One region of the Nocardia sp. NPDC101769 genome, then DNA from elsewhere that is predicted to be linked to it. Evidence: riboswitches for the same ligand, from Rfam matches in the RefSeq annotation. Region 1 holds a riboswitch; the other holds the start of a gene.
The links. Region 1 has a riboswitch for S-adenosylmethionine ahead of ACIRRA_RS37910 (bifunctional o-acetylhomoserine/o-acetylserine sulfhydrylase). Riboswitches for the same ligand answer to the same signal wherever they lie in the genome.
Positions count from the first base shown of each region.

Region 2: linked by a shared signal. The riboswitch ahead of ACIRRA_RS02845 (aminotransferase class V-fold PLP-dependent enzyme) and the one ahead of ACIRRA_RS37910 (bifunctional o-acetylhomoserine/o-acetylserine sulfhydrylase) in region 1 are both predicted to bind S-adenosylmethionine.

Region 1 covers NZ_JBIWMX010000036.1:15,901-20,303, reverse strand. Annotated here, with positions in the region: gene ACIRRA_RS37915 (homoserine O-acetyltransferase) at 1-410, opposite strand, end outside; gene ACIRRA_RS37910 (bifunctional o-acetylhomoserine/o-acetylserine sulfhydrylase) at 407-1,756, opposite strand; SAM riboswitch class IV at 1,853-1,964, opposite strand; gene ACIRRA_RS37905 (TetR/AcrR family transcriptional regulator) at 1,977-2,687, opposite strand; gene ACIRRA_RS37900 (MFS transporter) at 2,826-4,319, shown strand.
Region 2 covers NZ_JBIWMX010000001.1:670,864-675,266, forward strand. Annotated here, with positions in the region: gene ACIRRA_RS02830 (heme oxygenase (biliverdin-producing)) at 1-640, opposite strand, end outside; gene ACIRRA_RS02835 (MarR family winged helix-turn-helix transcriptional regulator) at 807-1,268, opposite strand; partial or broken gene ACIRRA_RS02840 (class I SAM-dependent methyltransferase) at 1,323-1,595, shown strand; SAM riboswitch class IV at 1,968-2,081, shown strand; gene ACIRRA_RS02845 (aminotransferase class V-fold PLP-dependent enzyme) at 2,137-3,450, shown strand; gene ACIRRA_RS02850 (hypothetical protein) at 3,467-3,655, opposite strand; gene ACIRRA_RS02855 (DUF2752 domain-containing protein) at 3,674-4,126, opposite strand; gene ACIRRA_RS02860 (hypothetical protein) at 4,254-4,403, shown strand, end outside.

The sequences.
Region 1 (4,403 bases):
ATCTCGGGAAACCTTGCGCCCCAGGGCTTTCCGTCGGCCGCCAGCGAGGACGGCCCGGTGCTGCCCTTGCAGCCGCCGAGCACATTGGTGGCGATGACGCACCACTCCCGGGTGTCCACCGCCGCGCCGGGACCCACGATGCCGTCCCACCAGCCGGCCTGGCCGTGGTGTACGTCGGCCGGACCCACCACGTGCGAATCACCGGTCAGCGCGTGCTCCACGAGCACCACGTTGTCCGCGTTCGCCGATAGTTCGCCCCACCGCTGCACAGCCAGCGTCACATCGGGAATGACGGCACCGGTCTCGAGCTCGACATCCCCGATGGCGATGCTGCCGAGCGTCCCGTCGGGCGGCGGCAGCAGAAGCTCCGCCGCGTGACGGGACGTGCTCGATTCGATGTTCACGGTCAACTTGCCGCCGCCGTCAGTCCGGCGCGCAGATCCGCCAGGATGTCGCCGATCCCCTCGATACCCACGGCCAACCGCACCAGACCCGGTGTGACACCGGAAGCCAGTTGCTCGGCGGGCGTCAGCTGGGAATGCGTGGTGGAGGCCGGGTGGATGACCAGCGACCGCACGTCCCCGATGTTAGCGACGTGGCTGTGCAGCACCAGCGCCTCCACGAACTTCTTCCCGGCGTCCACGCCGCCGGCCAGCTCGAAGGAGACGATGGCGCCGACGCCCTTGGGTGCCAACTGTTTGCCCCGCTCGAACCACGGGGAGCTGGGAAGCCCTGCGTAGTAGACCTTCTCGACGCCGGGCTGCCCGGCCAGGAACTCGGCCACCGCCTGGGCATTGGCCACGTGCCGCTCGACGCGCAGGCTCAGCGTCTCGATGCCCTGCGCGATGAGGAAGGCGTTGAACGGCGACACCGCCGCGCCCAGATCGCGCAGCAGCTGCACCCGCGCCTTGAGCGCGTAGGCCGGCGCGCCGAGATCGGCGAACACGGCGCCGTGGTAGCTGGGATCCGGGATGGTGAAACCCGGGAAGCGGGACTCGCCCGCCGCGTCCCGCACGGTCCAGTCGAAGTTGCCGCCGTCCACGATCACGCCCGCGACCGCGGAGCCGTGCCCGCCCAGGTACTTGGTGGCCGAGTGCACGACGATGTCCGCGCCCAGCCGCAGCGGCTGGATCAGGTACGGCGTGGCGACGGTGTTGTCCACGATCAGCGGCACACCCGCGGCGTGCGCGACCTCGGCGATGCCCGGGATGTCGAGCACCGAGCTGCTCGGATTGGCGACCGTCTCCCCGTAGAACGCCTTGGTGTTGGGCCGCACGGCCGTGCGCCACTGCTCGAGATCGTCCGGATCCTCGACGAAGCTGACCTCGATGCCCAGCTTGGGCAGCGAGTAGTGCAGCAGGTTGTAGGTGCCGCCGTACAGGTGCGGGCTGGCCACGATGTGGTCGCCGGCCTGCGCCAGATTCAGGATCGCGTAGGTCTCCGCTGCCTGGCCGGAGGCCAGCAGCAGCGCGGCCACACCGCCCTCGAGCGCGGCGATGCGCTGCTCCACCGCGTCCTGGGTGGGGTTCATGATGCGGGTGTAGATATTGCCCGGCTCGGCGAGCCCGAACAGCGCGGCGGCGTGATCGGTGTCGCGGAAGGCGTAGGAGGTGGTCTGGTAGATAGGCAGGGCGCGGGCTCCGGTGGCCGGATCGGGAGCCTGTCCGGCGTGAATCTGCTTGGTCTCGAAGGACCAGCCGGCCGGATCCAGGGTGCCGTCAGCCGCAACGGCCGCGGGCGCGGTCGAGTCACTCATGTGTTCTGCTCCAAAAACAAGGTCGCCGAATGGCGGAAGTTTGACGTTATCGAGAGGCGAATGGGCTTCGACAACAACACATTTCGGTGGACCTCCTAGTTGCGCTTGCGTTCGGCCTTCGAACGCCCGGTCTGCACCCGGAGCACCCCACCGCAGCTGGAGGGTTGCCGATCAGCAAGCCGGGGCCTTATCGCTGATGCTCTTGACCTGTTGCGCGATTCTAGCGGGCGGACGCCGCTGTTTCGGAAGTGGGGCTGGCCACAGCGGGCTCCGCGCAGGTGCGCACGAATTCGTGGTACGCGGTGACCACGGCCTCCGCCATGCGGCGCGGTGACGCGATCAGACGCTCGTCGGCGAAGCCGGAATCGACGTCCGACTCGGTGCCGGCCCGCATGATGGCGTGGAAGGTGCCGAGCAGCAATCGGACTCGTAGATCCTCGACGGTGGTGCCGAGGCGTTCGGCCAGCACCTGCGCGGTCTGCTCGGTCTTGTTCTCGGTGGCGGCCATGCTGCACGCCCGCACCGCGGCGGTGGACCGGATGATGCGCTGCATCTGCTGGAACCAGCGGAAGGGCAGCGGTTCGTCGTGGTCGACGACGCGGTCCACGATGGCCAGGAAGCTGTCCAGCAGCGCTTTCAATTCGTTGCCGGTATTCGGCTGCTCGCGCAGCGCGTCCGCGTGTGCCCGCGCCCAGTCGGCGATGGGCGCGATGACGATGTCTTCCTTGCTGTCGAAGTACCGGTTCACGGTGCGCGGCGAGACGTCGGCCTCGTCGGCGATCTGTTCCACGGTGGTGGCGTCGAAGCCCTGCTCGTCGCACAGCCGCAGCGCGACGTCGATGATCCGCGCCCGGGTCTGTTCCTTCTTCCGCTCACGCAGACCCGGCCGGTGACGTGCGATCACGCCGAGGTGACTTGACAACTCCGACATGCCTCCATGGTAAGCGCTCGAGCGCTTCTCCTGTCCAATTATGCCAACTGTCGCAGTGCGACAAATTTCTCTTGACGCCAATTGGCCGCAGGGGCCAAGATTGTCGGGGGTGTCCCGGACCGTCCGTGAGGAGACGACATGACCGCAGCGACAACAACACTCGAAGACGAATCACAAAGCTCGGACCAGCGCGGACCTGCGCGCTGGTGGGCCCTGGGCGTACTCGCCATCGCCCAGTTGATGGTGGTGCTGGACGCCACCATCGTCACCATCTCCATGCCGTTCGCCCAGCGTGACCTGGGCATCAGCGACGGCGACCGGCAGTGGGTGCTCACCGCCTACACGCTGATCTTCGGCGGCCTGCTGCTGCTCGGCGGCCGTCTCGCCGACTACCTGGGCCGCCGCCGCATGTTCCTGATCGGCCTGGTCGGCTTCGCCGGGGCGTCGGCGCTGGCCGGGCTCGCGCAGAACGGCGCGGAACTCTTCGCCGGGCGCGGGCTGCAGGGCGCGTTCGCCGCCTTGCTCGCGCCGGCCGCGCTGTCACTGGTGTCGGTCACCTTCACCGAGGCCAGGGAGCGCGCTCGCGCGTTCGGCGTCTTCGCGGGTGTGTCCGCGGGTGGCGCGGCCATCGGCCTGATCGTGGGCGGCGCGCTCACCGAATACGCCAACTGGCGCTGGTGCCTGCTGGTCAACACCCCGATCGCGCTGATCGCCTTCCTGGGCGCGCTCGCCTTCGTGGCCCGGGACGTGCCCGCGCCGCGGACCGGCGGCTACGACCTGCCCGGCGCGGTGACCGCCACACTCGGCCTGGTCTCGGTGGTCTACGGCTTCAGCCGCGCGGCCTCCGACGGCTGGACCGCGAGCACCACCCTGGCCCTGCTGATCGCGGGTGTCGCGCTGCTGGCCGCCTTCGTCGCCATCGAGCGTCGGTCTTCGAATCCGCTTCTGCCGCTGCGTATTCCGGGGGAGATCAACCGGGGCGGCTCATTCCTCGTGGCGCTGCTGCTGCCGATCGCCATGTTCGCCATGTTCATCAACATGAGCTACTACTTCCAGATCACGCTGGGCTGGTCGGCGCTGAAGGCGGGGGTGGCGTTCCTGCCCTTCCCGATCGGCATCGTCGTCTCCGCGGGCGTCGCGAGCGGGCTGCTGCCGCGGATCGGACCGCGGCCGCTCATGATCACCGGTTCGGTGCTGGGCACGGCCGGGCTGCTGTACCTGTCGCGGCTGAGCTTCGGCGACAGCTATGCCGGGGGCGTGCTGCCGGCGGTGATTCTGATCGCACTCGGCATGGGCGGGCTGTTCGTGGCCATGCAGACCACGGCGCTGCACCAGGTCGAGGAGCGTGACTCCGGTGTCGCCAGCGCGCTGCTCAATGCCGCCCAGCAGGTGGGTGGCGCGATCGGCACCGCGCTGCTGTCGACGATCGCGGTGCAGGTGGCCGAGCGGTTCGCGCGGAACAATCCGGGCGTCGACCATGTGATGGCCCGGGCCGCGATTCATTCCTATGACATCGCGTTCCTGATCGGTGCCGGATTCTTCCTTGTGACCATTCCGATCATCGCGTTCATGGTGCGGGACAAGCCGGAGAATCTGCTCGAAGGCGCCGAGCACGTACACGTGGGCGTCTGACCGGCCGACTGTTCACCCGCGGGTCGCGACACCATATATCCCGCGGTCCGCGGGTTTGGGGGTTGCCGCGAGCCGCGGGTTTTC
Region 2 (4,403 bases), on a different contig from region 1:
CCGCACCCAGCTCACGGAACAGATCGGTGTTCATCGTGAACGCCAGTCGCGCCTCGTCGAGTACGCGATCGACCTCGGGGCCGTCGAGGGGAAGCTGGTCGAGGGCCGCGCGATAGTCGCGCTTGAACGCGGCCGGGTTGGCGATGTCCTCGAAGACGTAGAACCGCACGCCGTCGCCCTTCTTGGGCAGGTTCCACAGCTTCTCGGCGGTCCCGCGAATGACCTGGCCGCCGGAGAGATCGCCCAGGTAGCGAGTGTAGTGGTGGACGACGTACCCGGCCGGCCAATCACCCGCGCACTCCTCGATGCGGGCGGCGTAGGAGGCGGTGGCGGGCAGTGCGGTCAGTTCATCGCGCCAGTTCGCGCCGCCGAGGTGGGCCAGATCGGCCTCCAGCGAGGCCAGCCGCGCCAGTTCGGGCTTGACGAACGGACCCGCAACCGGATCGGAAGCCAGTGCGGCGGAGTGCTTTTCGAGGGCGGCGTAGACGAACCAGAGCTGGGCGGTGTACCGGTAGAAGGCCTCAACCCCGAGCTGCCCGCCGAGCATGTCGCGCATGAACGTGGAGTGCTCCGCCTCGTTGTGCTGCTGCTCGGTCGCGGTGCGAATGAGCGTCGAGAACGGGGTGCTGGTCTCCAACATGGTCGGGCTCCTCGTGGTCAAGTCGGGGGCACCCCACTTTGGCTACCCTAACCTCGACTCCGAACCATACGCCCCAGCAACGATCGCGCGATTCGAACTTTGCGGCCCACCCGATCCAACTTTCGGACGATTTTTCCGAAACAGGTGTGCCGTTCGCCACATGCGCTCAGGGCCGTTGCAGCTGGTGCGCGGTCTCCCGCAGTGCGGTGGCGGCCCGGGCGAAGTAGTCGAACAGCACCTCGAGCTGCTGCGGCCCGTAATCGGCGAACATCTCCGCCATCCGCGTCCGCTGCGGCGCTAGAACGGCGTCGATCCGGCCGTCCGGATCCGGCGCGGGTTCGATCACCACCTTCCGCCGATCGGCCGGATCGGGCACCCGCCGGACATATCCGGCGCGCTCGAGCCGGTCCACGAGCCGGGTGACCGCGCCGGTGGACAGCCCGGTCCGATCGGCCAGCTCACCCGCGGTCATGGATCCGGCCAGCGCGATCAGGTTCAGCCCGAAGAAGTCGGTCGGGCCGAGCCCGAGCGCCTGCGCGGTGACGTGGGCGACCACGGCCTGCGCGGTCAGGTACTCACGAAAGGCGGCGCTGCCCTGTGACAGCGGCGTATATTTATCTGCATCCATGCAACTACTGTTCTTATTCAGATACTTGTCGGATGCAGAAAGAGTAGCGCCATCATGGCCGACAAAACCGCCGGCACCTCCCTGGCCCCCATCCTCATCGCCGCGACCGAGAACGCCGAACCCACGGAAAATCGTTTGCTCACAGACGATCTCGCCATCCGCATGCTGCCCGCCGGGCTGCGCCCGCCGGTGCGCCGACCACGCACCCGGCGCTGGCTGCGCGAGGCGATGAACAGGCAGGATCCCGGCATCTGGAACAGCCTGGCCTGCCGCAAGCGGTACTTCGACGAGCGGACCGCGGCCGTCCTCCGCGACGGCGCCGAAGCCCTGGTCGTGCTCGGCGCGGGCCTCGACACCCGCGCCTGCCGCCTGGCCGCTACATCCGGCAGGACTTTCTCGACGGTTCGAACCTCGACGGATGCGAGTCCGCCTACCGCAGATTCGTTGCCGGGCACGGTATCTGGCGCTTCGGCCGGCACCCCGGCGCGGTGGCCGGACTGCTCGCCGAATACGGCTGGCGCGAGCTCGAACAGGTCGGCGGCGCGGAATACACCGAACGCTTTCTCATGCCCGTCGGCCGGGGTGGCGAGCGGGTTCCGGACCTCGAACGATGCGTCTGGGCCGAGAAGGTCCGACCCCGCCACGCCGAGCCGGTCAAGGTTGACAAGCCCGCGACGCGTCTGCCAATCTCTGCAATCAGGTCATGAGTACCAGCGTGGAGCCCCGGCTTGCTGGTCGGCAACCCTCCGCCGCGGTGGGGTGCTCCGGGTGACGACCGGGCCGACGCCCGACCGGGCGCGGCAAGCGCGGGCTCTCGATCGATTCCGGTTTTCCGATCGCGTGTCCATGGACCCGACGGGACTTCGTGATGACTGCTTTCGCCAACCGGACATGTGCCGCCCTCGCCTCCGTCTCCGGCTGTGACCTGCGGGTTCCGCTGGTCCAGGGCGGGACGGCCGGCTACGCCAACTTCGACTACGCTGCCAGCGCACCCGCATTGCGGCAGGTCACCGACCGGGTCACGGACCTGCTGCCCTACTACGCCAGCGTGCACCGTGGCGCGGGTTACGCCTCCCGGGTCTCCACCGACTGCTACGAGTCGGCCCGAAGTTCGGTCGCCCGTTTCCTGAACGCGGCCGACGATCAGGTGGTGGTCTTCACCCGCAACACCACGGACTCACTGAACCTGCTCGCCGCCTGCGTGCCCGGGGACACCGTGGTGCTGGACGTCGAGCACCACGCCAACCTGCTGCCCTGGACCCGGCGCGGCCGCCGGGTGGTTCCGGTCGAGGACACCATCGAGGAGACCATCCAGCGCCTGGTCGCCGAGCTGTGCTCGAAACCCGCTGCGCTGCTGGCGGTTACGGGCGCCTCCAATGTGACCGGCGAACTGCTGCCCCTGGAGCGGCTGGCCTGGACCGCCCACCAGTGCGGCACCCGCATCCTGGTGGACGCCGCCCAGCTCGCCCCGCATCGCCGAATCGACCTGCGCACCACCGGCATCGACTACCTGGCCTTCTCCGGCCACAAGACCTACGCCCCGTTCGGCGCGGGCGTGCTGGTCGGCCGCCGGGACTGGCTGGACGCGGCCGCGCCCTACCTGGCGGGCGGCGGCGCGGTGCGCTCGGTGAGCACCGACAGCGTCGAATGGGCCCCCGCCCCGCAGCGCCACGAGGCCGGCTCCCCGAACGTACTGGGTGTGGCCGCGCTGGCCGCGGCCTGCGACGCGCTCGCCGAGCTGGACGAGACCACCGTGATCGAGCATGAGCAGTACCTCACCCACCGCCTGCGCTACGGCCTGAAAACCGTTCCGGGCGTGAACTTCCTGCGGATCTGGCGCGACAGCACCGACGCGGTCGGCATTGTCGCCTTCACCGTCGACGGCTTCGAGCCCGGCCAGGTGGCCGCCTACCTCTCCGCCGAGCACGGCATCGGGGTACGCGACGGCCGCTTCTGCGCCCACCCGCTGCTGTCCCGTCTCGGTGTCGATGCCGCCCTGCGCGCCAGCATCGGCCTGGGTACCACCGCCGCCGACGTCGACCGCCTCGTCGACGCCATCGCGACCCTGGTGGCGCACGGCCCGGCCTGGAATTACGCTCGCACCGAAGGACATTGGAACCCGGTCCCCGAGACCCGGCCCTTCGGCAGTTCGGCCGAGGGCGGGGCTGCCTGCGGTTTCTGAACCGGCCGGGAACCGGTCAGGGCACCATGTAGCGGGCCGCGAGCACTTCGACGAGTGGATCGTCCTCGGCCACCGCGTCGAGCGCATCGAGGTCGTCCTGGACGGAGAGCTGCCGGGTGTCCTCCTGATCGGGGTCCGGCGGCCCATCCTCCTCGAGCTGCCGGATCAGCTTCTGCCGCACACGTTCCTTCAGCGAATCGCTCATACCCTGAGCATGCTCCGCCTAAACGGGGGCGATCCAACTACCCCACGGTGTGTTCCGCACAACCGTGAAGACCAGGAGAAATGCCAGGGCCACCCACACCGCGTACCGGGGCAGCACCTGCGGTAGTCGCGGCGGCACCGGATTGCCCCGCCAGCCGCGCACCACCCAGGCGCCCCACCAGGCGATGAAGCCCAGTGTCAACGGGAGCAGCAGCACATTGCTGTGGATGGCGTCGAGGATCCGGCCATCGGTGAGGTTGTGCAGCCCGCGCAACCCTCCGCAGCCGGGGCACCAGTATCCGGTCAGTTCGTAGAACGGGCATACCCCGTAGGCCCCCTGCACATGCGGATCCCGGAAGTGCAGCAGCGCCAGCCCGCCGGCCACCGCCCCACCGGTCAGCAGCGGTAGCCCGACGCCGAGCCACCGCGGCCGGGCGGGCGTTTCCATGACTGCTGCTGCCGTGGTGTCCACGACCATCAACGGTAGCCGCACCGCCACCGCCCTGCCAGGTCGCACCGAACTTCGCACCCGGGAGAAGTCGAGCGTGCTTGGGTATGCTGCCCCGGCAATCGTTTTCGAGTTCGGGGGAATTCCAATCATGTCACAGCCACAAGGTGGCGGCAGGGCACGCGGCGCGATCGCCGTGGCCGGCGCCATCGTCGTGATCATTGCCATCAGAGTCAGCGTCAACCTCGTCGACCGGGCGTTCGGCCTCATCGGCCTGCTGGCCGTCATTCTCATCAGCGGC